One region of the Pseudomonas izuensis genome, then DNA from elsewhere that is predicted to be linked to it. Evidence: predicted binding sites of a transcription regulator. Region 1 holds the regulator's gene; each other region holds the start of a gene.
What was found. The regulator sigma-54, encoded in region 1, starts transcription at its own class of promoters, with help from an activator protein. The targets are predictions, from matches to a motif close to ANTGGCATNNANNTTGCTNT.
Positions count from the first base shown of each region.

Region 1 (10,448 bases):
GAGTTCGCCGAGTGGCCGGTGGAAAAACTGGTGGCCGCCGTGCACCAACTGCCGGAAAAACTCCGTGCGGCAGTGATCAATCAGGGCGGTGGTCACGCCAATCATTCGTTGTTCTGGGAAGTTATGGCGCCCCATGGTGGCGGCAAGCCTGAAGGTGCACTGGCCAACGCCATCGATGAGCAACTGGGTGGTCTCGACAGCTTCAAGGATGCCTTCACCAAAGCGGCGCTGACCCGTTTCGGCAGTGGTTGGGCCTGGTTGAGCGTGACGCCGCTAAAGACCCTGGTGGTGGAAAGCAGCGGTAACCAGGACAGCCCATTGATGAGCGGCAATACGCCGATCCTCGGCCTGGATGTCTGGGAACATGCCTATTACCTGCATTATCAGAACCGCCGCCCGGAATACATCAGTGCGTTCTACAACGTGATCAACTGGCCTGAAGTTGCTGCGCGCTATCAGGCTGCACTGATTTAAGTCTTCATAAAAACAATCCAAGGCTGACTATGGGCACTGAAACACTGGCGATCGGAAGTGGACGAATGTTTCGTTACGCGTTTGGATCGCTGTTAATGCTGGCGGGCATGAGCTTGCTGGTGGCGCACGGGCTGGAGTGGCTGGAACTGGAACCCAGGTTATCGCGGGCGTTGCAGGGTGGTGTGATCTGCGCCCTCGGCACCGCGCTGGGTGCGGTGCCGGTGCTGGTGATTCGGCGCATGCCCCAGGCTCTGGGCGATACTTTGTTGGGGTTTGGTGCTGGCGTGATGCTGGCGGCGACCGCGTTTTCGCTGATCGTGCCCGGCATAGCGGCAGCAGAAAGCCTTGGCATGACCCCGTGGACGGCCAGTGGCCTGATCTGTTTGGGCATCATGCTCGGCGCGTTCGGTCTGTTTCTGGTGGATCGCAAAGTGTCCGGTGCATCACCGCAAATGCTCGTCGGCACGGTGGAGCATCCGGTGATTGCGCCGCGGATCTGGCTGTTCGTGTTCGCGATCATTGCCCATAACATTCCCGAAGGTATGGCCGTCGGCGTCTCGGCAGGTGGCGGTATGCCTGATGCCGACAGTCTGGCGATGGGCATTGCGTTGCAGGATGTGCCGGAAGGGTTGGTGATTGCCCTGGTATTGGCCGGAGCAGGGATGTCGCGGTTCAAGGCGTTCCTGATGGGTGCCGCATCAGGCCTGGTCGAGCCAGTGTTCGCCCTGTTGTGCGCGTGGCTGGTGAGCCTGGCTGAACTGCTGTTGCCTTTGGGCCTGGCATTGGCAGCCGGGGCCATGTTGCTGGTGGTGACCCACGAAGTCATTCCCGAGTCGCGTCGACACGGTCATGACAAGTTGGCCAGCCTTGGGCTGTTGATCGGATTCTGTCTGATGATGGTGATGGATACTGCGCTCGACTAGGCGAGCATTCACTCGCCTTCGTCGAAGAAGTTATTGATCAAGGCCACCAGCGCATCCATCGCTTCCTGCTCCTGCTCGCCTTCCGTGCTCAGATGGATTTTGGTGCCCTTGCCGGCAGCAAGCATCATCATGGCCATGATGCTTTTGCCGTCGACGGTGGATTCCGGCGTGCGTCCTACCCTGATCGTGCAATCCTTGAATTGGCCGGCGACCCCGACGAATTTTGCGGACGCCCGGGCATGCAGGCCCAGTTTGTTGATGATTTCGATTTCCAGAGCAGGCATCGCGATGTGAATCCTTTAGCTGAGGTCGCGGTGGCGGACCTGGACGTTCTTCAGGGATTGCTGCAGGGTCTTGCCCAAGCGTTCGGTCAGGTAGACAGAGCGGTGATGTCCGCCGGTGCAACCGATGGCAATGGTGACATAAGCGCGGTTGCTGGCAGCAAAGCGGGGTAGCCATTTGAGCAGGTAGGTGGAGATATCCTGGAACATTTCTTCGACATCCGGCTGTGCCGCCAGATACTCCGCAACCGGTTGATCGAGCCCGGACTGCGCGCGTAACTCCGGTTTCCAGTAGGGATTGGGCAGGCAGCGTACATCGAACACCAGGTCGGCATCGACCGGCATGCCACGCTTGAAGCCGAAAGATTCCACCAGGAAAGCTGTGCCGGGTTCCGGCTGGTTCAACAGGCGTAGCTTGATGGTATCGCGCAGTTGATACAGGTTCAGATTGGTGGTGTTTACTTTGAGATCGGCCAGGTCGGCGATAGGGCCGAGCAGGTCCGTTTCATCATTGATCGCCTCGGCCAGCGAGCGATTGGCACTGCTCAGCGGGTGGCGACGGCGGGTTTCAGAGAAGCGTTTGAGCAGGGTTTCTTCGTCGGCATCCAGGTACAGGACATCACACTGGATGTGACGGCTGCGGACTTCTTCCAGCAGCTCTGGGAACCGCGACAAGTGGCTTGGCAGGTTGCGTGCATCGATGGATACGGCAACCAGCGGCTGTGACAGTTCAGTGTGAATCAACGCGCGTTCGGCCAACTCCGGCAACAAGCCGGCAGGCAGGTTGTCGATGCAGTAGTAGCCGTTGTCCTCAAGCACATCGAGGGCGGTACTTTTACCTGAGCCGGAACGGCCGCTGACGATGATCAAGCGCATGATTAGTGCCCGTTTTGCTCGTCCAGGACAACCTGATACAAGGCTTCATTGCTCGGGGCGCTACGCAGTTTGTCGCGCACGTCCTTGCGGTCGAGCATGCTGGCGATCTGGCGCAACAGCTCCAGGTGCGCATCGGTAGCGGCTTGCGGGACCAACAGGACGAACAGCAGGTCAACCGGTGCGCCATCGATGGCGTCGAAATCGATAGGGGCGTCAAGGTGCATCAAGGCGCTGATGGGCGAGATACAACCCTTCAGGCGACAATGAGGGATGGCGATGCCGTTGCCAAAACCGGTCGAACCGAGTTTTTCACGGGCAATCAAAGCCTCGAAGACATCTTGCATCTCCAGTCCCGGCACTTCGCGGGCGATCAGATTGGCAATTTGCTCGAGGGCTTTCTTTTTACTGCCGCCCGGCACGTTCACCAGGGAACGGCCGGGGGTCAGGATGCTTTCAAGTCGGATCATGGGTTGGGAGTGTTAACGACCGGTAGCGCCCTGGAGGAGGCTCTGGGTCTTTTCCTTATGCTTTTTGAGTTGTTTATCCAGCTTGTCGGTCAGTGCGTCGATCGCCGCGTACATATCGGTATGTTCCGCGTTGGCGACCACTTCATTGCCGGGAATATGCAACGTGGCTTCGATTTTCTGCTTCAGCTTTTCGACCGTCATCGTGACCTGCACGTTGGTGATCTTGTCGAAATGTCGCTCCAATCGTTCGAGTTTTTCGCCGATGTAGGTGCGAAGAGGTTCGGTCACTTCCAGTTGGTGTCCACTGATGTTGACTTGCATACAGCTTCTCCTTCGTTGCCAGTGCATTAAGCGGTAGATCAGATGATCTACCACTGGAACGCTGTGGCGTGGCTCTACATCAACCGCTTGCGTTCGCTCGAAGGCGCGATCCCGAGGGATTCGCGGTACTTGGCGACGGTGCGGCGAGCCACCTGAATGCCTTGTGCCTCCAGTAAACCAGCGATCTTGCTGTCACTCAACGGCTTTTTCTGATTTTCCGCGGCAACCAGTTTTTTGATGATCGCGCGGATCGCCGTGGACGAGCATTCGCCGCCTTCAGAGGTGCTGACGTGACTGGAGAAAAAGTATTTCAGTTCATAGATGCCCCGGGGGGTATGCATGAATTTCTGTGTGGTCACTCGAGAGATCGTTGACTCGTGCATGCCGACCGCTTCAGCGATGTCATGCAGGACCAGTGGTTTCATGGCTTCGTCGCCATATTCCAGGAAGCCGCGCTGATGCTCGACGATCTGGGTGGCCACTTTCATCAGGGTTTCGTTGCGGCTTTGCAGGCTCTTGATGAACCAGCGGGCCTCCTGCAACTGATTGCGCATGAAGGTGTTATCAGCGCTGGTGTCGGCGCGGCGCACGAAGCCGGCGTACTGGGCGTTGACCCGCAGCCGTGGCACGGACTCCTGGTTCAGTTCCACAAGCCAGCGCTCATTGTCCTTGCGCACGATCACGTCAGGGACGACGTATTCGGCTTCGGTAGATTCGATCTGGGAGCCGGGACGCGGATTGAGGCTCTGAACCAGTTCGATGACCTGGCGCAGCTCATCTTCCTTGAGCTTCATGCGGCGCATCAACTGACTGTAATCGCGGCTGCCGAGCAGATCGATAAAATCGGTCACCAGGCGCTTGGCCTCGTTCAGCCATGGAGTCTTGACCGGCAACTGGCGCAATTGCAGCAACAGGCATTCACCCAGGTTCCGGGCGCCGATGCCGGCTGGTTCGAATTGCTGGATGCGGTGCAGGACGGCTTCGATTTCGTCCAGTTCGATGTCCAATTCCGGATCGAAGGCCTCGAGTATTTCCTCGAGTGTTTCGTCCAGATAGCCCTGATTGTTGATGCAGTCGATCAGGGTTACGGCGATCAGGCGGTCGGTGTCGGACATCGGCGCCAGGTTCAATTGCCAGAGCAAGTGGCTTTGCAGGCTTTCACCGGCGGATGTGCGGGTGGTGAAATCCCACTCATCGTCATCGTTGCTCGGCAGGCTGCTGGCGCTGGTCTGGTAAACGTCTTCCCATGCCGTGTCGACAGGAAGTTCGTTGGGGATGCGCTCGTTCCAGTCGCCTTCGTCGAGGTTATCAACGGTTGGCGCGCTTTCCTGGTAGGAGGGTTCCTGAGTCTCGGTGTTGGGCTTCTGTTCGACGTTGTCGGCCAAGGGGTCAGTGTTATCGAAGTCGTCGCCTTCTTCCTGGCGTTCGAGCATCGGATTGGACTCCAGGGCCTCCTGGATTTCCTGTTGCAGGTCCAGGGTCGACAATTGGAGCAGACGGATGGCCTGTTGCAGCTGCGGTGTCATCGTCAGCTGCTGGCCCATTCTCAAGACTAGCGATGGTTTCATGGCAGGGGCTTAACACCTTATTCGCCGGCGCACATGCGCCATCCACTACAGGGCGCCGGAGCGCCAAACATAAGCAAATTATATGCCCGAAGTTGCGGTGTTTGCCTAGAGCGCTGTAACAATAAAAAAGTGTTGATTTTTTATCGAGACAAGCGCTCGGTCGACTAGCCAGGCGCCTCAGTGCTTACAGGCGGAACTCATGCCCCAGGTACACTTCCTTGACCAGGTCGTTGGCCAGGATGGTATGAGCGTCACCTTCGGCGATCAATTGGCCATCGTTGACGATGTAGGCGGTTTCGCAGATATCCAGGGTTTCACGGACGTTATGGTCAGTGATCAGGACGCCAATGCCCTTGGCCTTCAGATGGTGGATGATCTGTTTGATATCGCCCACCGAAATCGGGTCCACGCCGGCGAAGGGTTCGTCGAGCAGGATGAATTTTGGATTGGTGGCCAGTGCACGGGCAATTTCCACGCGGCGACGCTCGCCACCGGACAGGCTCATGCCAAGGTTGTCGCGAATGTGGCTGATGTGGAATTCCTGCAGCAGGCTTTCCAGCTCTTTGCGACGGCCGGCCTTGTCGAGTTCCTTGCGGGTCTCGAGGATGGCCATGATGTTGTCGGCCACCGAGAGTTTGCGGAAGATCGACGCTTCTTGCGGAAGATAGCCGATACCGGCCTTCGCGCGGCCGTGCATGGGCTGGTGGCTGACGTCCAGGTCGTCGATCAGGACGCGGCCCTGATCGGCCTGGACCAGGCCAACGATCATGTAGAAACAGGTGGTCTTGCCGGCACCGTTGGGGCCAAGCAGGCCAACGATCTGACCGCTGTCGATGGACAGGCTGACGTCACGCACGACCTGGCGGCTCTTGTAGCTCTTGGCCAGATGCTGAGCTTTCAGAGTTGCCATTACTGGGCCTTTTGCTCGTCGGTTTTCTTTTTCGGCTGGATCACCATGTCGATGCGCGGACGCGCCTCGGTGACTTTACTGCCGGTGGCGCGACCGGCACTGGCCAGCTTCTTGACCGTGTCGTAGACGATTTTCTCGCCTTGGGTGGTGTTGTTGTCCTTGTCGATGACTTTGGCGCGATCGATCAGCACAACGCGGTTCTGCGTGGCGTGGTACTGGATCGTCACTCCCCAACCCTGGACGGGTTTGGTGTCGCCTTGGGTTTGCAATTGCTCGAAGTAAGCCAGGTTGCCCACTGAAGTCATCACGTCGATATCGCCGGCAGGAGTGCGGGTGACGGTCACGGTGTTGCCGGTAACCTTCATCGAGCCCTGGGTGATGATCACGTCACCTTTATAGGTGGCAATGCCATTCTTGTCGTCCAGCTGGGCATCGTCGGCCTGGATGCGGATAGGCTGCTCTTGATCGTTCGGCAGGGCCCAGGCGCTCACGCTTCCCAGTGCTGCGCCCAGACTGAGCAAAATAGGGAGGGTTTTAACGAGCCTCATACTGTCCTCTTACGTTCGAGAGCAGGTGTATCCTGCTTTCTTTCAAATACGCTTTCATTCCAATGCCTGTCGATACACCGCCGGCGCCGTCGATTCTAACGGGTTGCTCGGTCTGCGCATATTGCTGCTGCGGGAACACCGTCATGCGAGTGGTGGTGATCAGGGTTTTGCGGTTTTTCTCGTCGAAGCGCGTGATGCGTACCGAGTCGATCAGTTCAACCTGTGTGCCGTCGGGATTGACTTCACCCTTCTCGCTCTGGACGTGCCATGGAAATTCGGTGCCACGGAATATGTTCAGGTCGGGGTTGGTCAGCAATGTCACTTCGGTGGCTTTGAGGTGTTCGACCTTGTCCGAAGTCATGTCGTATTGCAATTTCCCGTCCGGCAGGAACTGCACGCTATGGGCGTTGGTGGCGTAATAGTCGATCGCGCTTTCGTCGACTTGCGTAACCGGCTTGTCGAGGAAGCGTTCCGGGCTGATGTTCCAGTAGCCGACCGCAGCGAAAATCGCCGCGATGCAACCGAAGATCAGGATGTTGCGAATCTTTTTGCTCAGCATGTCTGGCTCACAGGTACGCGGCGTTGGCCGCATCGAGGCGGCCCTGGGCGCGCAGGATCAATTCGCAGAATTCGCGGGCGGCACCTTCGCCACCACGGGCCTGGGTAATGCCATGAGCGTGTTCGCGCACGAAACTGGCGGCGTTGGCCACTGCCATGCCCAGTCCCACGCGGCGAATCACCGGCAAGTCAGGCAAGTCGTCACCCAGGTACGCGACCTGTTCATAGCTTAGGTTGAGTTGGCCAAGAAGCTCGTCGAGCACTACCAGTTTGTCTTCGCGACCCTGATACAGATGCGGAATGCCGAGGTTCTTCGCCCGTCGCTCGACCACTGGAGTCTTGCGGCCGCTGATGATGGCGGTCTGTACGCCGGCGGCCATCAGCATCTTGATGCCCTGGCCGTCGAGGGTGTTGAACGTCTTGAATTCGCTGCCGTCTTCGAGGAAGTACAAGCGCCCGTCGGTGAGAACGCCGTCGACGTCGAAAACTGCCAGCTTGATCTGTTGGCCGCGTTGCAGCAGGTCCGTGCTCATTACATTACCCCTGCACGCAACAAGTCGTGCATGTTCAAGGCGCCGACCGGGCGGTCTTCACCGTCGACCACCACCAGTGCGTTGATTTTATGGTCTTCCATGATTTTCAGGGCCTCGGCGGCGAGCATCTCGGCGCGGGCAGTCTTGCCGTGGGCGGTCATGACTTGATCGATGGTGACGCTGTGTATGTCGATGGTGCGGTCCAGGGTGCGGCGCAGATCGCCGTCGGTGAATATCCCGGCCAGCTTGCCGTCGGCTTCAAGGATTACGGTCATGCCCAGGCCCTTGCGGGTCATTTCCATCAGGGCGTCCTTGAGCAGGGTGCCGCGCTGAACCTGCGGCAGCTCTTGCCCGGCGTGCATGACGTTTTCCACTTTCAGCAACAGACGTCGGCCCAGTGCACCACCAGGATGGGAAAAGGCGAAGTCTTCGGCGGTGAATCCGCGGGCTTCCAGCAAGGCGACGGCCAGGGCATCGCCCATGACCAGCGCGGCGGTTGTCGAAGAGGTGGGCGCCAGGTTCAGCGGGCAGGCTTCATGCTCGACGATAACATTGAGGTTGACCTCGGAGGCCTTGGCCAGCGGCGAGTCGGGATTGCCGGTCATGCTGATCAGTTGGATGCCCAGGCGCTTGATCAGCGGCAGCAGGGTCACGATTTCATGGGTGGAACCGGAGTTCGACAGCGCCAGGATGATGTCGTCGCGGGTGATCATGCCCATGTCACCATGACTGGCTTCAGCCGGGTGGACGAAAAATGCCGGGGTGCCGGTGCTGGCCAGGGTGGCGGCGATCTTGTTGCCGATATGCCCCGACTTGCCCATGCCGACCACGACTACGCGGCCTTTGCTGGCCAGAATCATCTCGCAGGCGCGTACGAAATCTGCGTCGATATGCGGCAGCAAGCCTTGTACGGCTTCCACCTCGAGGCGGATGGTGCGTTGGGCGGATTGAATCAGGTCGCTGGATTGGCTCATGTCAGAAATCATTTAGCCTGATGAAAAGGCGGCGATTATAACGGTTATGATCAAAACCCTCACGCAAGTTCGTCGCGCATTGTCATTCCCTGCTACCGAATCACACCAGGTAATGCTTTTGGCTGGTCATGTTGCTGCACATGGCCCGGCAATGACCTTGGGTGCCTGGCGTTTGCAGTGATATAGTTCGCCGCCAGTTCGGCCCGCCCGGGAATATGTGCTTTCGTCAGAAAGTCAGGCGTCCGAGTGAGAGGCTGCATCGCAAGGAGTTTAGATGAGTGCCGATAACGCCTACGCGGTCGAGCTGAAGGGACTGACCTTCAAGCGCGGTGCGCGCAGCATTTTCAATAACGTCGATATCCGTATTCCCCGCGGCAAGGTCACCGGCATCATGGGACCTTCCGGGTGTGGCAAGACTACGCTGTTGCGGTTGATGGGCGCGCAGTTGCGACCTACCCGGGGCGAAGTCTGGGTCAACGGCCAGAACCTGCCGAAACTCTCGCGCAGCGATCTGTTCGATGCCCGCAAGCACATGGGCGTGCTGTTTCAGAGTGGCGCACTGTTTACCGATCTCGATGTGTACGAGAACGTGGCCTTTCCGCTGCGCGTTCACACCGAGCTGTCGGATGAAATGATCCGCGATATCGTCCTGCTCAAGTTGCAGGCCGTGGGTTTGCGTGGCGCCATCGAACTGATGCCCGACGAACTGTCCGGTGGCATGAAGCGTCGTGTCGCGCTGGCGCGGGCGATAGCGCTCGATCCGCAGATTCTCATGTATGACGAGCCCTTTGTCGGTCAGGACCCTATCGCCATGGGTGTGCTGGTGCGCCTGATCCGCCTGCTCAACGATGCTCTGGGCATCACCAGTATCGTGGTTTCCCACGATCTGGCCGAGACCGCGAGCATTGCCGATTACATCTATGTAGTGGGCGACGGGCAGGTGTTGGGGCAGGGCACACCGAAGGAACTGATGAATTCGGACGACCCGAAAATTCGTCAATTCATGACCGGGGAGCCCGATGGCCCGGTTCCGTATCACTTTCCAGCGCCGGATTACCGCGCAGATCTCCTGGGGAAGCGCCGCTGATGCGCAGAATTACATTAATAGAACGCGTACGCCGGTTTGGTCGGGCCGGGATCGACACTGTTGCGGTGTTCGGTCGTTCAACGCTGTTCCTGTTTCACGCGTTGCTGGGCCGCGGCGGCATCGGCGGCGGTTTCGGCCTGCTGGTCAGGCAATTGCACTCCGTGGGCGTGATGTCGCTGGTGATCATCGTGGTCTCCGGCATCTTCATCGGCATGGTGCTGGCGCTGCAGGGCTTCAATATCCTGTCCAGTTACGGTTCGGAGCAGGCAGTAGGGCAGATGGTAGCGCTGACCCTGTTACGCGAATTGGGCCCGGTAGTGACGGCTTTGCTGTTTGCCGGGCGTGCCGGTTCGGCGCTGACGGCTGAAATCGGCAACATGAAGTCCACCGAACAATTGTCCAGCCTGGAAATGATCGGGGTCGACCCGCTCAAGTACATCATTGCCCCACGCTTGTGGGCCGGTTTCATTTCCCTGCCGGTGCTGGCGATGATTTTCAGCGTGGTGGGTATCTGGGGTGGCTCGTGGGTGGCGGTCGACTGGCTGGGTGTTTATGACGGCTCCTACTGGTCGAACATGCAGAACAGCGTGACCTTCTCTGACGATGTGCTCAACGGCATCATCAAAAGCATGGTTTTTGCCTTTGTGGTGACCTGGATCGCCGTATTCCAAGGCTATGACTGCGAGCCCACTTCCGAGGGGATCAGTCGTGCCACTACCAAGACCGTGGTGTATGCCTCTCTGGCTGTGCTCGGCCTGGACTTTATTCTGACCGCCTTGATGTTTGGAGATTTCTGATGCAAAACCGCACCCTGGAAATCGGTGTCGGCCTTTTCTTGCTGGCCGGCGTCCTGGCTTTATTGTTGCTGGCGTTGCGGGTGAGTGGCTTGTCCCCGAGCCCGAGCACCGACACTTATAAACTTTATGCG
Region 1 is NZ_AP017423.2:890,304-900,751, forward strand. It holds gene LAB08_RS03880 (superoxide dismutase) at 1-474, shown strand, start outside; gene LAB08_RS03885 (ZIP family metal transporter) at 504-1,397, shown strand; gene LAB08_RS03890 (HPr family phosphocarrier protein) at 1,406-1,681, opposite strand; gene rapZ (RNase adapter RapZ) at 1,697-2,554, opposite strand; gene ptsN (PTS IIA-like nitrogen regulatory protein PtsN) at 2,557-3,021, opposite strand; gene hpf (ribosome hibernation-promoting factor, HPF/YfiA family) at 3,034-3,342, opposite strand; gene LAB08_RS03910 (RNA polymerase factor sigma-54) at 3,417-4,910, opposite strand; gene lptB (LPS export ABC transporter ATP-binding protein) at 5,095-5,820, opposite strand; gene lptA (lipopolysaccharide transport periplasmic protein LptA) at 5,820-6,368, opposite strand; gene lptC (LPS export ABC transporter periplasmic protein LptC) at 6,355-6,927, opposite strand; gene LAB08_RS03930 (KdsC family phosphatase) at 6,935-7,459, opposite strand; gene LAB08_RS03935 (KpsF/GutQ family sugar-phosphate isomerase) at 7,459-8,433, opposite strand; gene LAB08_RS03940 (ATP-binding cassette domain-containing protein) at 8,708-9,520, shown strand; gene mlaE (lipid asymmetry maintenance ABC transporter permease subunit MlaE) at 9,520-10,317, shown strand; gene mlaD (outer membrane lipid asymmetry maintenance protein MlaD) at 10,317-10,448, shown strand, end outside.

Region 2 (10,448 bases), 560 kb from region 1:
TCCAGCAGCTTGCGCCGGGAGAACAGCAGGCCGATGGCCAGGTACATCAGGAAGAACAGGATCAGGAACGGTTCGGTGCTCCACAGCAGCTCCGGTGCATAGGAACGCAAGCCCCAGGCGAAGCCGATGCCGAAGGTGCCGACAAAGCCGATGACATTCAGCAAGCGCCACGCCTTGAACCAGGCAATGGCCAGGATGCCGGCGTTGAGCAGGGCGAAGTAACTGAACAGTGCGACGTGACTGCCGCTGCCAGTGGAGGCGAGTATCGGTGCGGCGAATCCACCCAATGCGGCAGCGGCCGCCAACCCGATGGCATCCTGGGTCACGGCGAGAATCGCCGAGAACACTGTGATCGCCACCAGAATGCCAAACGCTGCCGAAGGGTCGAGCAACGGATGCAGGCGCATCGCTGCAAACACCGTCAGGTACAACACGGCGACCCCGGCGCCTTGCAGTATCAAGGCGTAGTTGTTGTTTCGTGCCCGCAACCACCAACCCAGCCCGAGTAGCCCCAGCGCCGCCGCCGCGACACCGGCGTATCGCAACTCAATCGGCACCACCATGCCTTCGGTGGCGTAGCGCAGCAGGAAGGCCAGGCCAAGAAACAACAACACCACGCCGACCCGCAATACAGTGTTACCGCCAAACAGCCACGCGCGGGCAGCGCTGATGGCACGCTCGAAGACATTCGGACCAAGTGGGATGGCGGGTTCGCGAGCAACCGGCTGCGGTTTCCAGGGATCGATGGGGAGCGGACGGCGGGTTTCGGCGGCGGAGTCGAGTTCGGGCGGGAGTTCCCAGATCAACTCTGCGGGTTCGACAGAGGGTTGCGCGACAACAGCGTCCGGAACTACCACGGTTTCGCTGACAACAGGTTCACTGGCTTCAGGAACGGTGACGCCCGACGTTTCCAGAAGCGCCAACCGTTGCTCGACCCCCTGCAGCGCCACCTGCGCCTGCTCCAGCAGACGGTGTTGCTCACCGGCCTGCGATGCCAACCGGCCGATGCGAATGGCCTGGCCAATCGCCAGACCGAGCAGCGCACCCAGCAGCGCATCGCTGAACGACTCATCGAGTATCCAGCCCAGCACCAGGCCAATCAGCATGAACATCCATTGCATGGTCGATATCCCTAAGCGCCCCATGGCGGGGCGAGTCCTTATAGCGTCTGACTTGAGTCTAGTGACCAGACGCCCGGAATCCAGTGTGAAAACAGATAGTTCCTGCTTCACAAATCCAATGTGGGAGCGGGCTTGCTCGCGAAGAGGGAGTGTCAGTCGACATGGATGCTGTCTGACACACTGCCTTCGCGAGCAAGCCCGCTCCCACAAGGATCAAGTTGCCGCTTAGTATATCGACCAGGCCCAACAAACGCTGGGCCTTGTTCGCAATTGTTGCTAATCGTCAGCCCAACGCCTTCCAGATATCCGTGGCGTACTCGCGAATCGTCCTGTCTGACGAGAACCACCCCATCCGCGCCGTGTTCAACACCGCTGAACGCCACCATTCCTTGGAATCATGCCAATGGGCCTCGACCCGCATCTGCGCGTTCCAGTAGGAATCGAAGTCGGCACAAACCAGGAAGCGGTCGTAGTCCACCAGTGAATCGATCAGCCCGGTGTAACGTGACGGATCATCCGGCGAGAACACCCCGCTGCGAATCGCCTGCAGCACGTCATTGAGCCGATGGGATGCAGCGATGTCCGGCACCGCGTTGAACTCGTGGTTCTGCTTGCGTGCTTCAACCTGCTGGGCGCTGAGACCAAAGATGAACATGTGCTCGGCGCCGATGCGCTCGCACATTTCCACGTTGGCACCGTCCAGCGTACCGATGGTCAACGCACCGTTGAGACCGAACTTCATGTTACTGGTCCCTGACGCTTCGAAGCCGGCGGTTGAAATCTGTTCGGACAAATCCGCCGCCGGAATGATGCTCTCCGCCAGGCTGACGTTGTAATTGGGCAGGAACACCACTTTGAGCAGGCCGCGCACGGTCGGGTCGTTATTCACCACCCGGGCGATGTCGTTGGTCAGTTTGATGATCAATTTGGCCTGGTGATAACTGGCCGCTGCCTTGCCGGCAAAGATTTTCACCCGCGGCACCCAGTCGATTTCCGGCTCGGCGCGGATCGCCTGGTACAACGCCACGGTGTGCATCAGGTTGAGCAACTGGCGTTTGTATTCGTGGATCCGTTTGACCTGCACGTCGAACATGGCCGCTGGGTTAACTGCCACTCCCAGTCGTTCGTGAATAATGTGTGCCAAGGCTTTTTTGCTGTGCAGCCGCTGTTCCGAGAACGCCTTGCGGAACGCAGTCTTCTCGGCGAAGGGCTCCAGGGCGAGCAAGCGTTCCTCCGGGTTATCCAGCACTTCCGGGCCGAGGGCATCGACCAACATTGAAGTCAGCTCGGAGTTGGCCTGGTACAGCCAGCGGCGGAAGGTGATGCCGTTGGTCTTGTTGTTGATACGTTCCGGGTAGAGCTTGTGGAGTTCGGAGAACACCGTTTTGCGCATCAGTTGCGTATGCAATCCGGACACGCCGTTGACGCTGTGGGAACCGAGGAACGCCAGGTTCCCCATGCGCACACGACGGCCATTGTCCTCCTCGATCAGCGACACCGCGCGCAGCACGTCGAAGTCATGGATGCCTTTGGCCCGCAGCGAATCGATGTGCTGTGCGTTGATCAGGTAAATGATCTGCATGTGCCGGGGCAACATGCGCTCCATCAAGCCGACCGGCCAGGTTTCCAGCGCTTCGGGCAGCAGCGTGTGGTTGGTGTAGGACAGCGTATCGACTGTGATCTGCCACGCCGCGTCCCAGGCCACGTCATAGACGTCGACCAATTGACGCATCAGCTCGGCCACGGCAATCGAAGGGTGGGTGTCGTTGAGCTGGATCGCTGCGTGGTCGCCGAGGGTCAGCACCGAGGTGTGCATGTTGCGATGGCGGCGCAGCAAGTCCTGCAGGGATGCGGCGACGAAGAAATATTCCTGGCGCAGGCGCAGTTCCTGGCCGGCCTCTGTGCTGTCTGCCGGGTACAGAACCCGCGAGATACTTTCGGCCCGGGCCACTTCGGCGACCGCCCCCAGGTGGTCACCCGCGTTGAAACGTTCCAGATGCAAGTCTTCCATGGCCCGCGCACGCCACAGACGCAACGTATTCACGCTCGCCCCGCGCCAACCGACCACCGGCGTGTCATAGGCGATGGCCCTGACGGTTTCCGCCGGGTGCCAGACTTGCTTGGACTTGCCGGCGTCATCGGTCACGGTCTCGACACTGCCGCCAAAGCAGATCCGGTAAGCCACCTCCGGTCGCTCGAACTCCCAGGGATTGCCGAAATCCAGCCAGTGCTCGGTCTGTTCCTGTTGCCAGCCGTCGACGATGGCCTGGCGGAACAACCCGTGTTCGTAGCGAATCCCGTAACCGTGACCGGCGATACCCAGGGTCGACATACTTTCCAAAAAGCAGGCCGCCAGACGACCGAGACCACCATTACCCAGCGCCGCGTCGGGCTCCAGCAGGCGAATACGCTCGATGTCGACACCGAGCTCCGTCATGGCCTCGCGCGCCACATCAAGCAGGCCGAGGTTACTCAGGCTGTCGTAGAGCAGCCGGCCGATGAGGAATTCCAGGGAGAGGTAATAAACCCGCTTCTGACCTTTGCGGTAGATCTGCCGCGTGTGGTCCATCCAGTGCTCGACCATGTGATCACGCGCGGCCAGCGCAATGGCTTCGAACCAGTCATGGTCGAAAGCGTGATCCGGGTCTTTGCCCACCGCATAGGTGAGTTTGGTCAGGACGGCGTCGCGGAATGCGGCCACCTCTGCTTCGCGAACAAGTGGTTCTTGAGTCATCGATAGGACCTCGAGCGAGCTTGGAGTTGTCTGAGCCTAGACGGTCTGACAGGCGGTAGAGGCTCTGGTTCGGCAGTTTTTCCAGTTATGCGAATCGGGTCGGCAATTCATTGTCGGTTACATCAATCAATGCAGGGGCCGTGCCGGATTAGCGGTTCGTTGGGCGATGCAGAAAAAATCTGGCGAAAGGTTGTTCAAAAATCCACCAGTCCCGGTATGATCGCGCGCCCTGATGCATACGCTTGGTAAAACCCTCGATGATGAAGCCCAACCTGATTGCCGCAGCCGAGATCGACCGTCTCGATACCTGGGCCAAGTATTCGGCCCCTATGTGCGGCTCGTGCATCTCCAGCTGCTGCACGCTGCCGGTGGAAGTAAAGATCAAGGATCTGGTCCGTATCGGCGTGGTCGACGAATTCGAGCTGGGCGATCCACCGAAGAACATCGCCAAGCGCCTGCAGAAAGAAGGGTTGGTCGAGCGCTTCAACCAGAAATCGGGCATCTTCACCCTCCAGCGCATGAGCAACAACGATTGCTACTACCTGGATCGTAAGAGCCGTCTGTGCACTATTTATGAAAAGCGCCCGGACACCTGCCGCAATCACCCGAAAATCGGCCCGCGGCCGGGGTATTGTGCGTACAAGCCGAAGGAAGTGGAGCGTGAGCGCAATTCACGCTCCATCGAGCGGTTCTGATATCTCCTGACTTCTGCGCCGACTGATCGGCCGCCTTCGCGAGCAGGCTCGCTCCCACAGGGGATCTCTGGTGTACACAAATCAGGTGTTCACTGAAGATCCAATGTGGGAGCGAGCCTGCTCGCGAAGGGGCCGGCACAAACACCACACAAATCGCAGACAAACAAAAACGCCCCCGGTCTCTCGACCGGGGGCGTTTTTTTAAGCCTGGCTAAATCTTATGCCTTGGCTTTCTTGGCAGCGCGGGTACGCTCGCTTTCGTCCAGGATCTTCTTGCGAAGACGGATGGACTTAGGCGTCACTTCACACAGCTCGTCGTCCTGGATGAATTCCAGAGCCTGTTCCAGGGTGAAGCGAACAGGTGGAACCAGAGCGATGGTTTCGTCTTTACCCGAAGCACGCATGTTGTCGAGCTTCTTGCCCTTGGTAGGGTTAACGCCCAGGTCGTTGTCACGGCTGTTCAGACCAACGATCTGACCGTTGTAGATTTCCTGACCGTGTTCAACGAACAGCTTGCCACGCGCCTGCAGGGTTTCCAGGGAGTAGGTCAGTGCCTTGCCGGTTTCAACCGAAACCAGAACGCCGTTCTGACGGCCGGACATGTCGCCGGACTTCATCACGTCGTAACGGTCGAAGATCGAGGTCAGGATGCCAGCACCGTTGGTCAGGGTCAGGAACTGGTTACGGAAACCGATCAGACCACGAGCAGGGATGTTGTATTCCAGACGTACACGGCCCTTGCCATCCGGCACCATGTTGGTCAGGTCGCCCTTACGCAGGCCCATCTCTTCCATCACCTTGCCCTGGGATTCTTCCGGCAGGTCGATGGTGACGTTTTCGTACGGTTCGTGCTTCACGCCGTCAACCAGACGGATGATCACTTCCGGACGGCCTACAGCCATTTCGAAGCCTTCGCGACGCATGGTTTCGATCAGTACCGAGAGGTGCAGCTCACCACGGCCGGAAACCTTGAACTTGTCAGCCGAGTCGCCTTCTTCAACGCGCAGTGCAACGTTGTACAGCAGCTCTTTGTCCAGACGCTCCTTGATGTTACGGGAGGTCACGAACTTGCCTTCTTTACCGCAGAAAGGCGAGTCGTTTACCTGGAAGGTCATGGAAACGGTTGGCTCGTCAACGGTCAGAGGCTTCATTGCCTCCGGGGTGTCCTGCTGGCACAGGGTGTCGGAGATGAACAGCTCGTCCATACCGCTGATGCACACGATGTCGCCTGCTGCAGCTTCTTCAACGTCTACACGGTGCAGACCGTGGTGACCCATCAGCTTCAGGATACGACCGTTGCGCTTCTTGCCGTCGGCGCTGATAGCAACAACCGGAGTGTTCGGTTTGACGCGACCACGAGCGATACGGCCAACGCCGATAACACCCAGGAAGCTGTTGTAGTCCAGTGCGGAAATCTGCATCTGGAACGGACCGTCACGGTCAACAGCCGGCGCCGGTACGTTGTCGACGATCGACTGGTACAGCGGGGTCATGTCGTCAGCCATTTCGTTGTGGTCCAGACCGGCAATACCGTTCAGGGCCGAGGCGTAGACGACTTTGAAGTCCAGCTGTTCTTCGGTGGCACCCAGGTTGTCGAACAGGTCGAAGATCTGGTCCAGAACCCAGTCCGGACGCGCGCCTGGACGGTCAACCTTGTTGATGCACACGATCGGACGCAGGCCGGCTTCGAACGCCTTCTTGGTCACGAAACGGGTTTGCGGCATAGGGCCGTCTTGAGCGTCAACCAGCAGCAGAACGGAGTCGACCATCGACATTACGCGTTCAACTTCGCCGCCGAAGTCGGCGTGGCCCGGGGTGTCCACGATGTTGATGTGGTAGCCGTTCCAGTTGATGGCGGTGTTTTTCGCCAGAATGGTAATACCGCGCTCTTTTTCCTGGTCGTTGGAGTCCATCACGCGCTCGTCGTTGAGCTCGTTGCGCTCCAGGGTGCCGGATTGACGCAGGAGTTTGTCTACCAGGGTGGTTTTACCATGGTCAACGTGGGCAATGATGGCGATGTTGCGTAGATTTTCGATCACTTGTGTATCTCGATCAGAGGATTCGGTGTGCTGACAAGTCTTGGCAGCGATTAACAGTAGCGTCCGTGAAAGCCGTTACAGCTTGACGGTGGCATCGGGGGGCCGGTGACGCAGGCCACAGGCAAACAGCCCCGGGCACTTAGCTCGGTCGATAAACGCGCACATTGGCATGCCCCTCACTGAGCAAATGGTGGGCATGCAGGCGACTCATCACGCCTTTGTCGCAATACAGCAGGTACTGGCGAGTAGGGTCCAGTTCCTTGAAACGAGCGTTCAGTGCATAAAACGGCATCGTTTGTACCTCGATACCAGCGAGCTCCAGCGGGTCATCCTCGGCGGCATCCGGGTGGCGGATGTCGATGACGATCTGACCGGCCAGCGCGTCGCTGACTTCTTCAATCTGCAAGTCCTGGCCCAATTCATCGATCACGCGATCGATCGGCACCAGCTTGGCGTTCTCGAGCGCACGCTCAAGGACGGCCATGTCGAATTCTTTCTCTTCGTGCTCCACGCGGTAGCGCTTGGCAGCGGTTTTCGGATTGACCGAAATGACCCCGCAGTACTCCGGCATGTGCCGGGCGAAATCAGCAGTGCCGATTTCGTTGGCCGTGTCGATGATGTCCTGCTTGTGGCTGGCGATCAGCGGGCGCAAGACCAGCTTGTCGGTCACGCAGTCGATCACGGACAGGTTCGGCAACGTCTGGCTCGACACCTGGGAGATCGCCTCACCGGTCACCAGCGCTTCGATGTGCAGTCGATCGGCAATCTGGGAGGAAGCGCGCAACATCATACGCTTCAATACTACGCCCATATGACTGTTATCGACTTTGCCGAGAATTTCTCCCAGCACTTCTTCGAAAGGCACACTGACAAATAACACGCGTTGCGAGCTGCCGTACTTCTTCCAGATGAAATGCGCGACTTCCATGACGCCCAGTTCGTGGGCACGCCCGCCCAGGTTGAAGAAGCAGAAGTGCGCCATCAGGCCGCGACGCATGATCTGGTAGGCCGCAACGGTGGAGTCAAAGCCGCCGGACATCAGCACCAGCGTCTGCTCCAGCGCGCCCAGCGGATAACCGCCGATGCCATTGTGCTGGCTGTGGATCACGAACAACCGTTGGTCGCGAACTTCGATGCGGACTTCGATTTCAGGCTTTTTCAGGTCAATCCCGGCGGCACCGCACTGACGGCGCAACTGGCTGCCGACATATTTCTCGATATCGATCGAGCTGAATGGGTGCTTGCCGGCGCGCTTGCAACGCACCGAGAAGATCTTCCCGGCCAGTGCATCACCGTAGTGCTGCTTGCACTTCTCGACGATGTCGTCGAAATCGCCCAGCGGGTATTCGTCGATTTGCAAAAAATGCGCGATGCCCGGCATGCAGCTCAGGCGCTCGCCCATCTCCTTCAGGGCCTTGGGATCGCTGACGCGGGTTTCCAGCTCGAGGTTGTCCCATACACCATTCACCACCACAGCCGGGTCCAGATCGCGGAGCACGGCACGGATGTTCTTGGCCAACTGGCGGATGAAACGCATCCGTACCGGGCGGCTCTTGATGGTGATCTCTGGGAAGACTTTTACGATTAATTTCATGGAAACAGCGCGCGCGAGGCCTGCCGAAAAAGGGGGGCGCGGATTATAGCGGAAATTGCTCAAGGTTTAACCAGTTAATGTACAGAAGGTTTTGCACGCACCAAAACAGGTCATTTTTCGATTTCGACGCTACATTAAGGGGCGAGTTTTTCGGCTTTAAGACGCTTTGCACCTCTATAAGCGTGAAATTGGGGCAAAAAACCCATGCTGGGGCACTGGCATGCAATTTGCTCCCTTGTGAGGCAGGTTGCCTTGGCAGAGTATTCGCGCCGGCATCACAAACATTTAAGGGCATCCACTACCAGCCCTAATCCACCCGGAGGACACTATGTCGAAGTCGGTTCAACTCATCAAAGATCATGACGTCAAGTGGATTGATCTGCGCTTCACGGACACCAAAGGCACTCAGCACCACGTGACCATGCCGGCTCGCGACGCGCTGGATGACGATTTCTTCGAAATCGGCAAAATGTTCGACGGTTCCTCCATCGCTGGCTGGAAAGGCATCGAAGCCTCCGACATGATCCTGATGCCGGACGACTCCACTGCCGTCCTGGACCCGTTCACTGAAGAGCCGACCCTGATCCTGGTCTGCGACATCATCGAACCTTCGAGCATGCAAGGCTACGACCGCGACCCACGTGCGATCGCCAAGCGTGCCGAAGAGCACCTGAAAGCCACCGGTATCGGTGACACCGTATTCGCCGGTCCAGAGCCAGAGTTCTTCATCTTCGACCAGGTGAAGTTCAAGTCCGACATCTCCGGCTCCATGTTCAAGATCTACTCTGAACAAGGTTCGTGGATGTCCGACCAGGACGTGGAAGGCGGCAACAAAGGCCACCGTCCAGGCGTCAAAGGTGGCTACTTCCCGGTTCCGCCGTTCGACCACGACCACGAAATCCGTACCTCCATGTGCAACGCACTGGAAGAAATGGGCCTGACCGTTGAAGTTCACCACCACGAAGTGGCAACTGCCGGCCAGAACGAAATCGGCGTCAAGTTCAACACCCTGGTGAAGAAAGCCGACGAAACCCAGACCCTGAAGTACGTCGTGCACAACGTTGCCGACGCCTACGGCCGTACCGCTACCTTCATGCCTAAGCCTCTGTACGGCGATAACGGCTCGGGCATGCACGTACACATGTCGATCTGGAAAGAAGGCAAGAACACCTTCGCAGGCGAAGGCTATGCCGGCCTGTCCGATACCGCCCTGTACTTCATCGGCGGCATCATCAAGCACGGTAAGGCCCTGAACGGCTTCACCAACCCGGCGACCAACTCCTACAAGCGTCTGGTTCCAGGCTTCGAAGCACCAGTAATGCTGGCCTACTCGGCCCGTAACCGCTCCGCTTCGATCCGTATTCCTTACGTGTCGAGCCCGAAAGCCCGCCGTATCGAAGCACGCTTCCCGGATCCGGCTGCCAACCCGTACCTGTGCTTCGCAGCACTGCTGATGGCTGGCCTGGACGGCATCCAGAACAAGATCCACCCTGGCGACGCTGCTGACAAAAACCTGTACGACCTGCCGCCTGAAGAGGCGAAAGAGATCCCACAAGTTTGCGGCAGCCTGAAAGAAGCCCTGGAAGAGCTGGACAAAGGTCGTGCGTTCCTGACCAAAGGCGGCGTGTTCTCCGACGACTTCATCGACGCTTACATCGCTCTGAAAAGCGAAGAAGAAATCAAGGTACGTACCTTCGTACACCCACTGGAATACGAGCTGTACTACAGCTGCTGATCCGGTAGCGCCTGCGCAAGCGGCGTGACAAAAAGAGGCCTCCTTCGGGAGGCCTTTTTTGTGCCCGTGATTCAACAACCACCGAAGCCCCCTGTGGGAGCGAGCCTGCTCGCGAAGAGGCCAGCACATTCAAAACGGGTGTCGCCTGTGAGTACACCTTCGCGAGCAGGCTCGCTCCCACAGGGGTAATGAGGTGAGCCCGGAAATCCATGCCCAATTGTTAACAAGCTGGGACAACCACCCTCCCTGACCTATGCTGCCCCCCAATGCTTTTTCATTTCCGGTCGATTTTATGGGTCGTGGCTTTCTCTTCATCCTGCTGCTGATCGCCCTGCCCGCCGCAGCGCAGATCTACAAGTACACCGACGCCGACGGCAACACCGCCTACAGCAACCAGCCGCCGGATGGCGTAAAGGCTCAGCCGGTCGAATTGCCGCCACTCAACAGTGTCGAAACGCAGCCAACCGGCAAACCTGCGCCAGCCGAAGCACGCGAACAGCCCCGCAGCGCCTACGAGGTGCTGGAACTCA
Region 2 is NZ_AP017423.2:329,461-339,908, reverse strand. It holds gene LAB08_RS01565 (DUF2339 domain-containing protein) at 1-1,121, opposite strand, end outside; gene LAB08_RS01560 (glycogen/starch/alpha-glucan phosphorylase) at 1,405-3,855, opposite strand; gene LAB08_RS01555 (YkgJ family cysteine cluster protein) at 4,113-4,550, shown strand; gene typA (translational GTPase TypA) at 4,769-6,589, opposite strand; gene thiI (tRNA uracil 4-sulfurtransferase ThiI) at 6,729-8,183, opposite strand; gene glnA (glutamate--ammonia ligase) at 8,512-9,918, shown strand; gene LAB08_RS01535 (DUF4124 domain-containing protein) at 10,211-10,448, shown strand, end outside.
Region 2: glnA (glutamate--ammonia ligase) is a predicted target of sigma-54. The motif match lies at 8,398-8,417, and genes of this name have one in related genera.

Region 3 (10,448 bases), 2.7 Mb from region 1:
CACAGATGTTTCTGGCCACCCGCCGGATACTCGTAGAAACCGCCTCCCGCCGCCTTGCCCGGACGCTTGTATTCGTTGAGCAGCAAGTCGATCACGGCAAATGCCGGATGCTCGACCAGCGGCTTGCCTTCGGCCTGCAAGTCTTTGGCGGTTTGCTGGCGGATATGGCTCATGAGGCTGAGGGACACTTCGTCGGAGATCGCCAGCGGTCCGATGGGCATGCCGGCCTTGCGCGCCTCGGTCTCGATCATTGGCGCACTGACGCCTTCACCCAGCATTGCGATGCCTTCATTGGTAAACGTGCCGAACACCCGCGAGGTGAAGAAGCCACGGCTGTCGTTGACCACAATCGGGGTTTTCTTGATTTGCAGGACGAAATCGAAGCCGCGAGCCAGGGTCTCATCGCTGGTGTGATTGCCCTTGATGATTTCCACCAAGGGCATTTTGTCCACAGGACTGAAGAAATGCAGACCGATGAACTTGCTCGGGTCCGGCACCGCCGTGGCCAGGCCACTGATCGGCAGGGTCGACGTGTTGGAGGCGATCACCGCATCCGCACCGACGACTTTTTGTGCGGCCAGGGAGACCTTGGCCTTCAGCTCACGGTCTTCAAATACGGCTTCAATGATCAGATCGCAACCGGCCAGATCGGCATCGCTTTCGGTGGTATGAATGCGCGCCAGAACGGCTTCGCGCTGCTCGCTGTTCATTTGACCGCGCGCCACTTTCTTGTCCAGCAGCGCTGCCGAGTGTGCCTTGCCCTTCTCGGCAGCCGCCAGGCTGATGTCCTTGAGTACCACCTCGATACCGGCCGACGCGCTGACAAACGCTATGCCCGCGCCCATCATTCCGGCGCCGAGTACGCCGACTTTCCGGGTGACGTACGGAGCGATTCCCTGCGGCCGCGAGCCTCCGGCATTGATTTCGTTGAGCTGGAACCAGAAAGTACCGATCAGGTTTTTCGAGATCTGACCGGTGGTTAACTCCGTGAAGTAGCGGGTTTCAATCAGGTGCGCCGTGTCGAAATCCACTTGCGCGCCTTCCACCGCGGCACAGAGGATCTTCTCCGGCGCCGGCATGCAACCCTGGGTTTTGCTGCGCAGGATCGACGGCGCAATGGCCAGCATCTGTGCGACCTTGGGGCTCGACGGCGTACCACCGGGAATCTGGTAACCCTTCACATCCCAGCGCTGCACGGCGGTCGGGTTGGCGATAATCCAGGCGCGGGCCTTGGCCAGCAGTTCGTCCTGATCCGCCGCCAACTCATCGATCAGCCCCGCCTGCAACGCCTGTTGCGGCCGTACTTTTTTACCTTCGAGCAGATACGGCAGGGCTTTTTCCAGGCCAAGCATGCGCACCATGCGCACCACCCCGCCGCCGCCCGGCAGCAAGCCGAGGGTCACTTCCGGCAAACCGAGTTGCACCGATGGGTTGTCCAGCGCCACGCGGTGATGGCAGGCCAGGCAGATTTCCCAACCGCCGCCGAGCGCCGCGCCATTGATCGCCGCAACCACCGGTTTGCCGAGGGTTTCCAGGGTGCGCAATTGCCCTTTGAGGTTCAGCACCATGTCGTAAAAGGCTTTGGCTTGCGGTTTGCCGACCTTGATCAACTCATTGAGGTCGCCGCCGGCAAAGAAGGTTTTCTTGGCCGAAGTGATGATGACGCCGGCAATGGCGTCCCGATCGGCCACCAGGCGGGCCACGCAGTCGGCCATGGCGTCGCGGTACACCGCGTTCATGGTGTTGGCGCTCTGGCCCGGCATGTCGATGGTCAGGACGACAATCTGGTCCTGGCCTTTTTCGTAACGAATGGCTTGGGTCATGAAAGGTTTCCTTGGATTCGGGGCTCAGAGGCGTTCGATGATGGTGGCAATGCCCATGCCGCCACCCACACACAGGGTCGCGAGGCCGTAGCGCAGGCTCCGGGCTTCCAGTTCATCGAGCAGGGTGCCGAGAATCGCGCAGCCGGTGGCGCCCAGCGGGTGCCCCATGGCAATGGATCCGCCGTTGACGTTGACCTTGCCCGGGTCGACGGCCATGTCCTTGATGAACTTCAACACCACCGAGGCAAAGGCCTCATTGACCTCGAACAGGTCGATGTCTTCAACCCGCAGCCCGGCCTTGGCCAGCGCCTTGCGGGTGGCCGGTGCAGGGCCGGTGAGCATGATGGTCGGGTCGGTGCTGGTCACCGCCGTGGCGACGATCCGCGCCCGTGGCTGCAAGCCCAGTGCCCGGCCCTTGGCTTCGGAACCGATCAGCATCAACGCCGCACCATCGACGATTCCGGAACTGTTACCGGGAGTGTGGACGTGGTTGATCCGCTCTACCTGGCTGTAGACCCGCAGCGCGGTGGCGTCGAAGCCCATTTGCCCGATCATTTCAAAACTCGGCTTGAGCTTGCCCAGGCCTTCCAGGGTCGAGTCGGCCCGGATGAACTCATCGTGATCGAGCAGGATGATGCCGTTCTGATCCTGCACCGGCACCAGCGACTTGCTGAACGATCCATCGGCGCGCGCCCGCGCGGCTTTCTGCTGTGAATGCAACGCGTAGGCATCGACGTCGTGACGGCTGAAGCCTTCGAGCGTGGCGATCAGGTCGGCCCCGACGCCTTGCGGAGTGAAGTGGCTATGCAGGTTGGTTTCCGGGTCCAGGGCCCAGGCCCCGCCATCGCTGCCCATGGGGACCCGCGACATGGACTCGACGCCGCCGACCACCACCAGGTCTTCGAAACCCGAGCGGACTTTCATCGCCCCAAGGTTCACCGCCTCCAGCCCTGACGCGCAAAAACGATTGATCTGCACCCCAGACACACTGACATCCCAGTCCGCTACCTGGACCGCGGTCTTGGCGATGTCGGAGCCTTGATCGCCGATGGGCGTGACGCAACCGAGCACCACGTCATCGACCTGACGGGTGTCGAGGGCAGTCCGCTCTTGCAGCGCCCTGAGCAATCCAGCCACCAGGTTCACCGGCTTGACGCTGTGTAAAGCGCCGTCGGCCTTGCCTTTGCCACGGGGCGTACGTAGCGCATCGAAAATCAAAGCTTGGGTCATGACGTCCTCGAACCGCAGTGCGAATGAATGAAAAACACAACTCACACTCTTCGCCGGAGGCCCCCCGTATTCAATGACCGCAGCGCTCATCGGCATTGACGCTCACGCTCAGACGGACGGTCGTCAACAAACGGGTAAACCGTTTCTTGACACGCAGGTGTCTAGCAAAAGGCCGCCCAAGAAGCTGGCAATAGGCCTCATGCCTTTTTAATAGCATATACCGAGACAACCATACTAAATGGATCTAAAACAAGCGTGACGCGGGCTCTAAGGTGAAGTTATACGAAGTTGTCGTCGGGTTTTGCCGAGGCGCTCGTCCTACAGGAAGTGCAACGTCTGCCGTCATGGATATATGCAGGCAGGCATCAGGAAATAACAAAAAAAAGGCGGTCAGCCATGTTCAAACAATCGAAAGTCCGTCAAGCAGGTCTCATTCTCTTTGCTACTACGCTGTTGTTGATTTTGCCCAACCTGACCAAGGTGATCGGCTAGTCGGTATTCAAAAAATACGACACCAGAGTTTTACATCGCCACGTTAAAAATGTGACTGGCTCGCTACCCGGGCCAGCGTGGCTGTGCCAACCTTTGTGGCACTTCCACGACATGGACGGCGATCAATTGAAAACGCTCATTCTGTTCGGGGCCTTGCTGCTCGGCACGCCCCTGTACGCCGCACAACTCAATCTGGAGCTGGGCGCAGACAGTCGCACCTGGCAGACCGAGGAATTGCTCAAGCATCCGCTGGTCCAGACCATCAACATCCCCAATGACGTTTCCTACAAACGGGACATGAGCTACCGCGCTGTCCCGTTGGCGGCGTTGTTGACGGGGGTCAAACCCGACGATCATTTGCAAGCTGTCGCGCTCGATGGTTTTGCCGCGGAATTGTCAGCGGCCCCCCTGCTTAATGCCCAGGGCGCGCGGGCCTGGCTGGCGATCGAAGACCCGGCGAACCCGTGGCCACCCCTGTCAGAAGGCAAGCACAGCGCCGGGCCGTTTTACCTGGTCTGGACTGATCCGCGGGCGGGCAACATCAGCCCGGAACAATGGCCGTTCGAAGTCGCCAGCATCAAGAGCATGGCGCCGGTGGCCGAGCGCTTTCCAGCCCTGCTGCCCGATCCTGCGTTGAAGGCCGACGACCCGGTCAACAAGGGCTTCGCGCTGTTTCAGAAAAACTGCCTGGCGTGCCATCGATTGAACGGTGCCGGGGATTCGCAGTTCGGGCCGGACCTGAATATTCCGTACAACCCGACCGAGTACTTCGGCGCGGACTTCCTCAAGCGCTACATCCGCGATCCGCAGGGTTTGCGCCAGTGGCCCCAGGCGAAAATGCCCGGGTTCTCGAGCGAGGTGCTACCGGATGAGGATCTGGGAATGCTGGTGGGGTATTTGAAGCATATGGTGGGGCGTAAGGCGAAGCCCTGATTGCCTTCTGCCCTGTAGGAGCAAAGCTTGCTCGCGATGGCGGTTTGTCAGTCAACATTTCTGTAACTGAACCACCGCCATCGCGAGCAAGCTTTGCTCCTACAGGGATTGGCGCCTTACTGTTGCTGGACGGAGATCACCCGCGCAGGCGTCGGCGTGACGAACACCTTGGCATGCATCTGCTCAGCGCCACCACCGCGACGCATGCCGCGCACCGGACAGGCATCCAGGTAATCCAGGCCCACCGCCAGTTTCAAGTGGCGCTCGGGCCGGGCCAGTTCGTTGGTCACGTCGAAGCTGTACCAGGCATCATCGAGCCAGGCTTCGGCCCAGGCGTGGCTGGCCAGGTGTTCGCTGTTTTCACTGTACAGATAACCGGACACGTACCTCGCCGGGATACCCAGGCTGCGGGCACAGGCGAGGAAGGCATGGGTGTGGTCCTGGCACACCCCCGAACGCCCGGCGAAAGCCTTGGCGGCGCTGGTGTCCACTTCGGTGGCGCCCGGCGTATAGGTCATGTGCTGGTTCAAGCCATGCATCAGGTCGATCAGCGCGGTGCGGTCCCGCCGCTGCTTGCACTCCTGCTGCGCGAACGCACGCAACGCCGCATCCGCTTCAGTCAGGCGGGTGAACCGCAGGAACGGCAACGCCGACTGGCTCTCGTGCTCGGCTTCGCGCAGCTCGTCGATGTCGACCTGGCCGCGGGCACCGATGATGATCGCCTCGTGGGGCTCGTCCAGGGTCAGCACATGCAGGATATTGCCGAATGGATCGAGTTGCGCACGCACCGGGCGCGGCAGGTCGAGCTGCCAGCTGAGCACGTGTTGGCGCTCGCTGTCGTGGGGGGTCAGTCGCAAATACTGGATGCTCGCCCGCACCTGATCTTCGTAGTGATAGGTGGTCTCGTGGCTAATGGAAAGTCTCATGCAGCCTCCAGGTAAGAACTGTGAATCGCGTTGCCCAACTGGCGCACCAGCGGGATGAACTCGGTCAGCCAGGCGTGCAGGCCTTCGTCGAGAATTTCGCTGATGCCGGTGTAACGCAGGCGTGCGTCCATTTCCGCCGCCAGGCGTTGTGCAGGACGGCCATTGGCCCCCGGCAACTGGGCGAGAATCTGGTCGATTTCTTCGGTACAGGCGCGCAGCGAGCGCGGCACATCCGCCCGCAGTAACAGCAACTCGGCCACATGCCGGGCGCCGGGGGCGTCACGGTAGATTTCGGTGTAGGCCTCGAACGACGACAGCGCCCGCAGCAAGGCACTCCACTGGTAATAGGCGTGGGCCGTGCCATCACTGACCGCTTCAGCCTGATCACCGGCCATTTCGTAGCGGGCATCGAGCAGGCGCAGGGTGTTGTCGGCGCGCTCGATGAAGGTCCCCAGGCGAATGAAGCGGAACGCATCGTTACGCATGATGGTGCCGTAGGACGCGCCCCGAAACAGGTGGGAACGCTCCTTGATCCACTCGCAGAAGCGGCTCATGCCGTAGCGACTGAGGCCCTGCTCGGCAATCCCGCGAATTTCCAGCCAGGTCGCGTTGATGTTTTCCCACATGTCGGCGGTGATTCGCCCACGCACAGCATGGGCACTGGCCCGCGCCGCGCCGAGGCAACTGTAGATGCTCGCCGGGTTGGCCGCGTCCAGGGCGAAAAAATGCAGCAGCCGTTCGGCATGCAGTTCGCCGTGGCGTTCGAGGTAATCGTCCAGGGTACCGGTAATCAACAGGGGCATGGCCAGTTCATGCAGACCGTTGCCACGGCCATCCTGTGGCATCAGTGACAGCGAATAGCTGATGTCGAGCATCCGTGCGAGGTTTTCCGCCCGCTCCAGGTAACGCGACATCCAATACAAATCCGAGGCAGTTCTACTTAACATGACAGGCTTCCTTCAATCCTCGACCACCCAGGTGTCCTTGGTTCCACCGCCCTGGGAGGAATTCACCACCAGGGAGCCTTCGCGCAGGGCGACACGGGTCAGGCCGCCGGGCACGACCCGGGTTTCACGGCCGGACAATACAAACGGACGCAGGTCGATATGGCGCGGCGCGATGCCGTTTTCGACAAAGGTCGGACAGGTCGACAGCGACAACGTCGGTTGTGCGATGTAGGCATGGGGCTTGGCGATGATCCGCGCGCGGAAGGCTTCGATTTCCGCGGCGGTTGCCGCTGGCCCCACCAGCATTCCGTAACCGCCGGAGCCCTGAGTTTCCTTGACCACCAGCTCCGGCAGATTGGCCAGTACGTGGGAAAGCTCGGAGGGATTACGACACTGCCAGGTCGGCACGTTTTTCAGGATGGGTTCTTCGTCCAGATAGAAACGGATCATGTCCGTGACGAACGGGTACACCGACTTGTCGTCCGCCACTCCCGTGCCGATGGCATTGGCCAGCACCACATTGCCGGAGCGGTAGGACGACAGCAGGCCCGGCACGCCGAGCATCGACTCCGGGTTGAACGCCAGCGGATCGAGGAACGCATCGTCGAGACGGCGGTAGATCACGTCGACGGCTTTTGGCCCGTCGGTGGTGCGCATGTAGACCTTGTCGTCACGCACAAACAGGTCCGCGCCTTCCACCAGCTCCACGCCCATCTCCCGCGCCAGAAAAGCGTGTTCGAAGAACGCACTGTTGAACCGTCCCGGCGTCAGCACCACCACGCTCGGGTTGTCGATGGGACTTGAGCTTTTCAGGGTATCGAGCAGCAGGTTCGGATAATGATCGATGGGCGCGATGCGTTGCGCCGCGAACAGCTCGGGGAACAGACGCATCATCATTTTGCGGTCTTCGAGCATGTAGCTGACGCCGCTGGGTGTGCGCAGGTTGTCTTCGAGCACGTAGTAGGTGCCGTCGCCGTCGCGCACCAGATCGACGCCGGAGATGTGCGAGTAGATGTCACGGTGCAGGTCCAGCCCTTGCATCGCCAACTGGTACTGCTCGTTGGCCAGCACCTGCTCGGCCGGAATGATGCCGGCCTTGATGATCCGTTGCTCGTGGTAGAGGTCGGCGAGAAACATGTTCAACGCCTTGACCCGCTGGATGCAGCCGCGCTCGACCACCCGCCATTCGCTGGCGGGAATGCTGCGCGGAATGGTATCGAAGGGAATCAGGCGCTCTGTCCCCTGCTCATCACCGTAGAGCGTGAATGTAATCCCGGCGCGATGAAATAACAGATCGGCCTCGCGTCGCCGTTGTGCCAGAAGCTCGTCAGGCGTCTCGGCCAGCCAACGGGCAAACTCCCGATAATGCGGGCGGACCTGGCCGCCGGCATCGTACATCTCATCAAAATAGGTGCGGATCATGCCGTACTCCTTGTCACCCGGACATCCAGGCCATCGCAAGGCCCGTGCCATCGGCATAAACGCTTTGATATCAATCGGTTGGATAATCAATACGCAGACACCGCACCAATCCTGTGCGGCAAATGCCCAACCTGATCGCCCCCCGCTTCATTGCAAGGCGTAATAGACGCCTGTCACCAGCATAGTCCGTAGGAGCCGGCTTGCTGGCGAAGTGACCATTAAGTCATGCGTTGCACTCAGGGGAGCCTTCGCTGGCAAGCCAGCTCCTACGGGGGCCGTGTTTAATTTCACATCTGCACAAACGAAAACGGCCAACCCGAAGGTCAGCCGCTACTGATACTTGTCACTGTTCATAGGGTTATGCGAGTCGCCCTCGTACCTCCTGCTTGACTCCCCAGCCTTCAATGATGCCGCCCAACGGCTCGACCACCGCTTCGAAACCCTGCTCGAAATCGCCGATATCGTCGTAAGTGGCGTACATCACCTTGCTGAGTTCCAGCGCCCATGCGCCGTCGTCACGCACACTGATCTGCGCATTCAGGGATTCTCCTCGATGAAAATGACCTGCCGCCCTGCGTGCCCGCTCCTCGTCCGGGAAAATGGCGTAGAACTCGATGGGATGGAACCGTGAAAAGTCGAAACCGCCTTCTTTCATGCGGCGCAGCACGCTGCTGCTGATGTCTTCTTGATAGGCTGTGCTCATGAAACGTCCTCCTCAAACCGATGGATAGACTTTCCGTACTCCCTGCGCACGCAACCATGGCCGCGCGCGTTTCGGCAATCGATGTGCCGGCGGGAAACAAGCATGTAGCTGACAAGACCAGACCTTAGCGATCCGTTCGCTGATCTCGATTGCAGAGTAGCCTCAGGACAGAGGCGCTGCCAAGGCCTGGTTGAGAATGTGACAGGAGTTGTTCAGATTGGCGTGATGCCGAGGATTTGAATGCTGTTCTGGGTCTTGAGGTTTTTGACGCTCGCGTCAGTGGTTCGACCTTCCAGATCGTTCAGATCCAGCTTGGCGGCGACAGGAAGGAGCCGTTCCTTGATGAGTTTGGCGGCCTGCTCATGACTTGGGCATTCCTCGCACTCGAAGACTTCGTTGATCGTTTCACCGTGATCATCCACGAAGGTGACTTTCCACTTTGACATCGGAGCCTCCTCAATCAAAACCCGTAAATGGGCTTACACCTATCTCGACTTTAGCTCGAATTGATCGTTCCAATCGGTTGCTGTGCGTTGGCATAAAAAAACAGACAAAACCTGCAGGAGCTGGCTTGCCAGCGAAAGCGGATCGTCAGTCAACACGGGTGTTGTGCCGCCGTTTTCGCTGGCGAGCCAGCTCCTACAGGGGTCATGCATACATTCAGTCGTTGCTTGGCTTGCCCACCGCCTGCAGTACGTACTGTGGCAAGGCAAACGCGCCGATGTGTATCTCTGGATTGTAGTAGCGCGTGACGATGCCGCTCCCAGCGAAGCGCTGTTGCAGGGCTTCACGTGTCAACTTGCGATAAGCGGTATTGGTCGAGCCCCAGGCGAAGGTCATCGAGCCGCCGATGTAGGTCGGCACCGCGGCCTGGTAGAAGTGCCAGTCCGGGAACAAGCTGCGCAGGCGACCGGCAGTGGTTTTGACTTCTTCGATTTGCATGAACGGCGTGCCGTTCTGGGTCACCAGGATGCCGCCTTCGTTCAGGCAACGATGGCAGGCCTGGTAGAAGTTTTCCGAGAACAGTACTTCGCCCGGCCCGATCGGGTCGGTGGAGTCGGAAATGATCACGTCGAATTTTTCGGTGGTGGTAGCGACGAAGCGCATGCCGTCGTCGATCACCAGGTTCAGACGCGGGTCGTCATAGGCGCCCTTGGAGTGGTTCGGCAGAAACGCCTTGCACATGTCGACCACGGTGCCATCGATCTCGACCATGGTGATATGTTCGACACTGCGGTGCTTGGCCACTTCACGCAGCATGCCGCCGTCGCCACCGCCGATGATCAATACGCGCTTGGCGGTGCCATGCGCGAGGATCGGCACATGGGTGAGCATTTCGTGGTAGATGAACTCGTCGGCTTCGGTGGTCTGGATCACGCCGTCCAGTGCCATGACCCGGCCCATGCGCGGGTTTTCGAAAATGACCAGGTGCTGGTGCTCGGTGCGCACTTCGTGCAGCAGTTTGTCCATGCGAAAACGCTGGCCGTAGCCTTCGTAGAGGGTTTCCAGGTAGTCGCTGGTTGGGGTGGTGCTCATGGGAAGTGCTCCGATGAATGCGGGTGGCAACGGACGGTTACCCGCCCATGATGGCCAATCGATCACCTCGATTGCCCGGGAAAGGCGCGCATTCTACGTTGCGGAAGATGACAGGTCGAACCTTCATGACCGAGTACACACAGAACAATGTGGGAGCGAGCCTGCTCGCTCCCACAGGGAAATGCGTTGTAGACGAAGGCGCAATCAGATCCTGACATTGCCCCGTGGCCCGGCGATGGCCCAGATGATCAGGCCCAGAACCGGCAGCAGCACAATCAACAGCACCCAGAGGATTTTCATCCCGGTTTCCGCGCCGCTTTTCAGCACATTGATGATGGCCCAGATGTCCAAGGCAAGAATGATCAGGCCGACCAGGCTGTTGAAGGTGGAACCCATGGTGACGCTCCCGAAGAGTGGTATGCCCCTTAGGATAGCC
Region 3 is NZ_AP017423.2:4,962,931-4,973,378, forward strand. It holds gene LAB08_RS21920 (3-hydroxyacyl-CoA dehydrogenase NAD-binding domain-containing protein) at 1-1,823, opposite strand, end outside; gene LAB08_RS21925 (acetyl-CoA C-acetyltransferase) at 1,848-3,053, opposite strand; gene LAB08_RS21930 (c-type cytochrome) at 3,657-4,478, shown strand; gene LAB08_RS21935 (transglutaminase family protein) at 4,595-5,404, opposite strand; gene LAB08_RS21940 (alpha-E domain-containing protein) at 5,401-6,351, opposite strand; gene LAB08_RS21945 (circularly permuted type 2 ATP-grasp protein) at 6,364-7,773, opposite strand; gene LAB08_RS21950 (ribonuclease E inhibitor RraB) at 8,132-8,476, opposite strand; gene LAB08_RS21955 (hypothetical protein) at 8,689-8,922, opposite strand; gene speE (polyamine aminopropyltransferase) at 9,137-10,012, opposite strand; gene LAB08_RS21965 (PLDc N-terminal domain-containing protein) at 10,217-10,408, opposite strand.
Region 3: LAB08_RS21945 (circularly permuted type 2 ATP-grasp protein) is a predicted target of sigma-54. The motif match lies at 7,806-7,825, and genes of this name have one in related genera.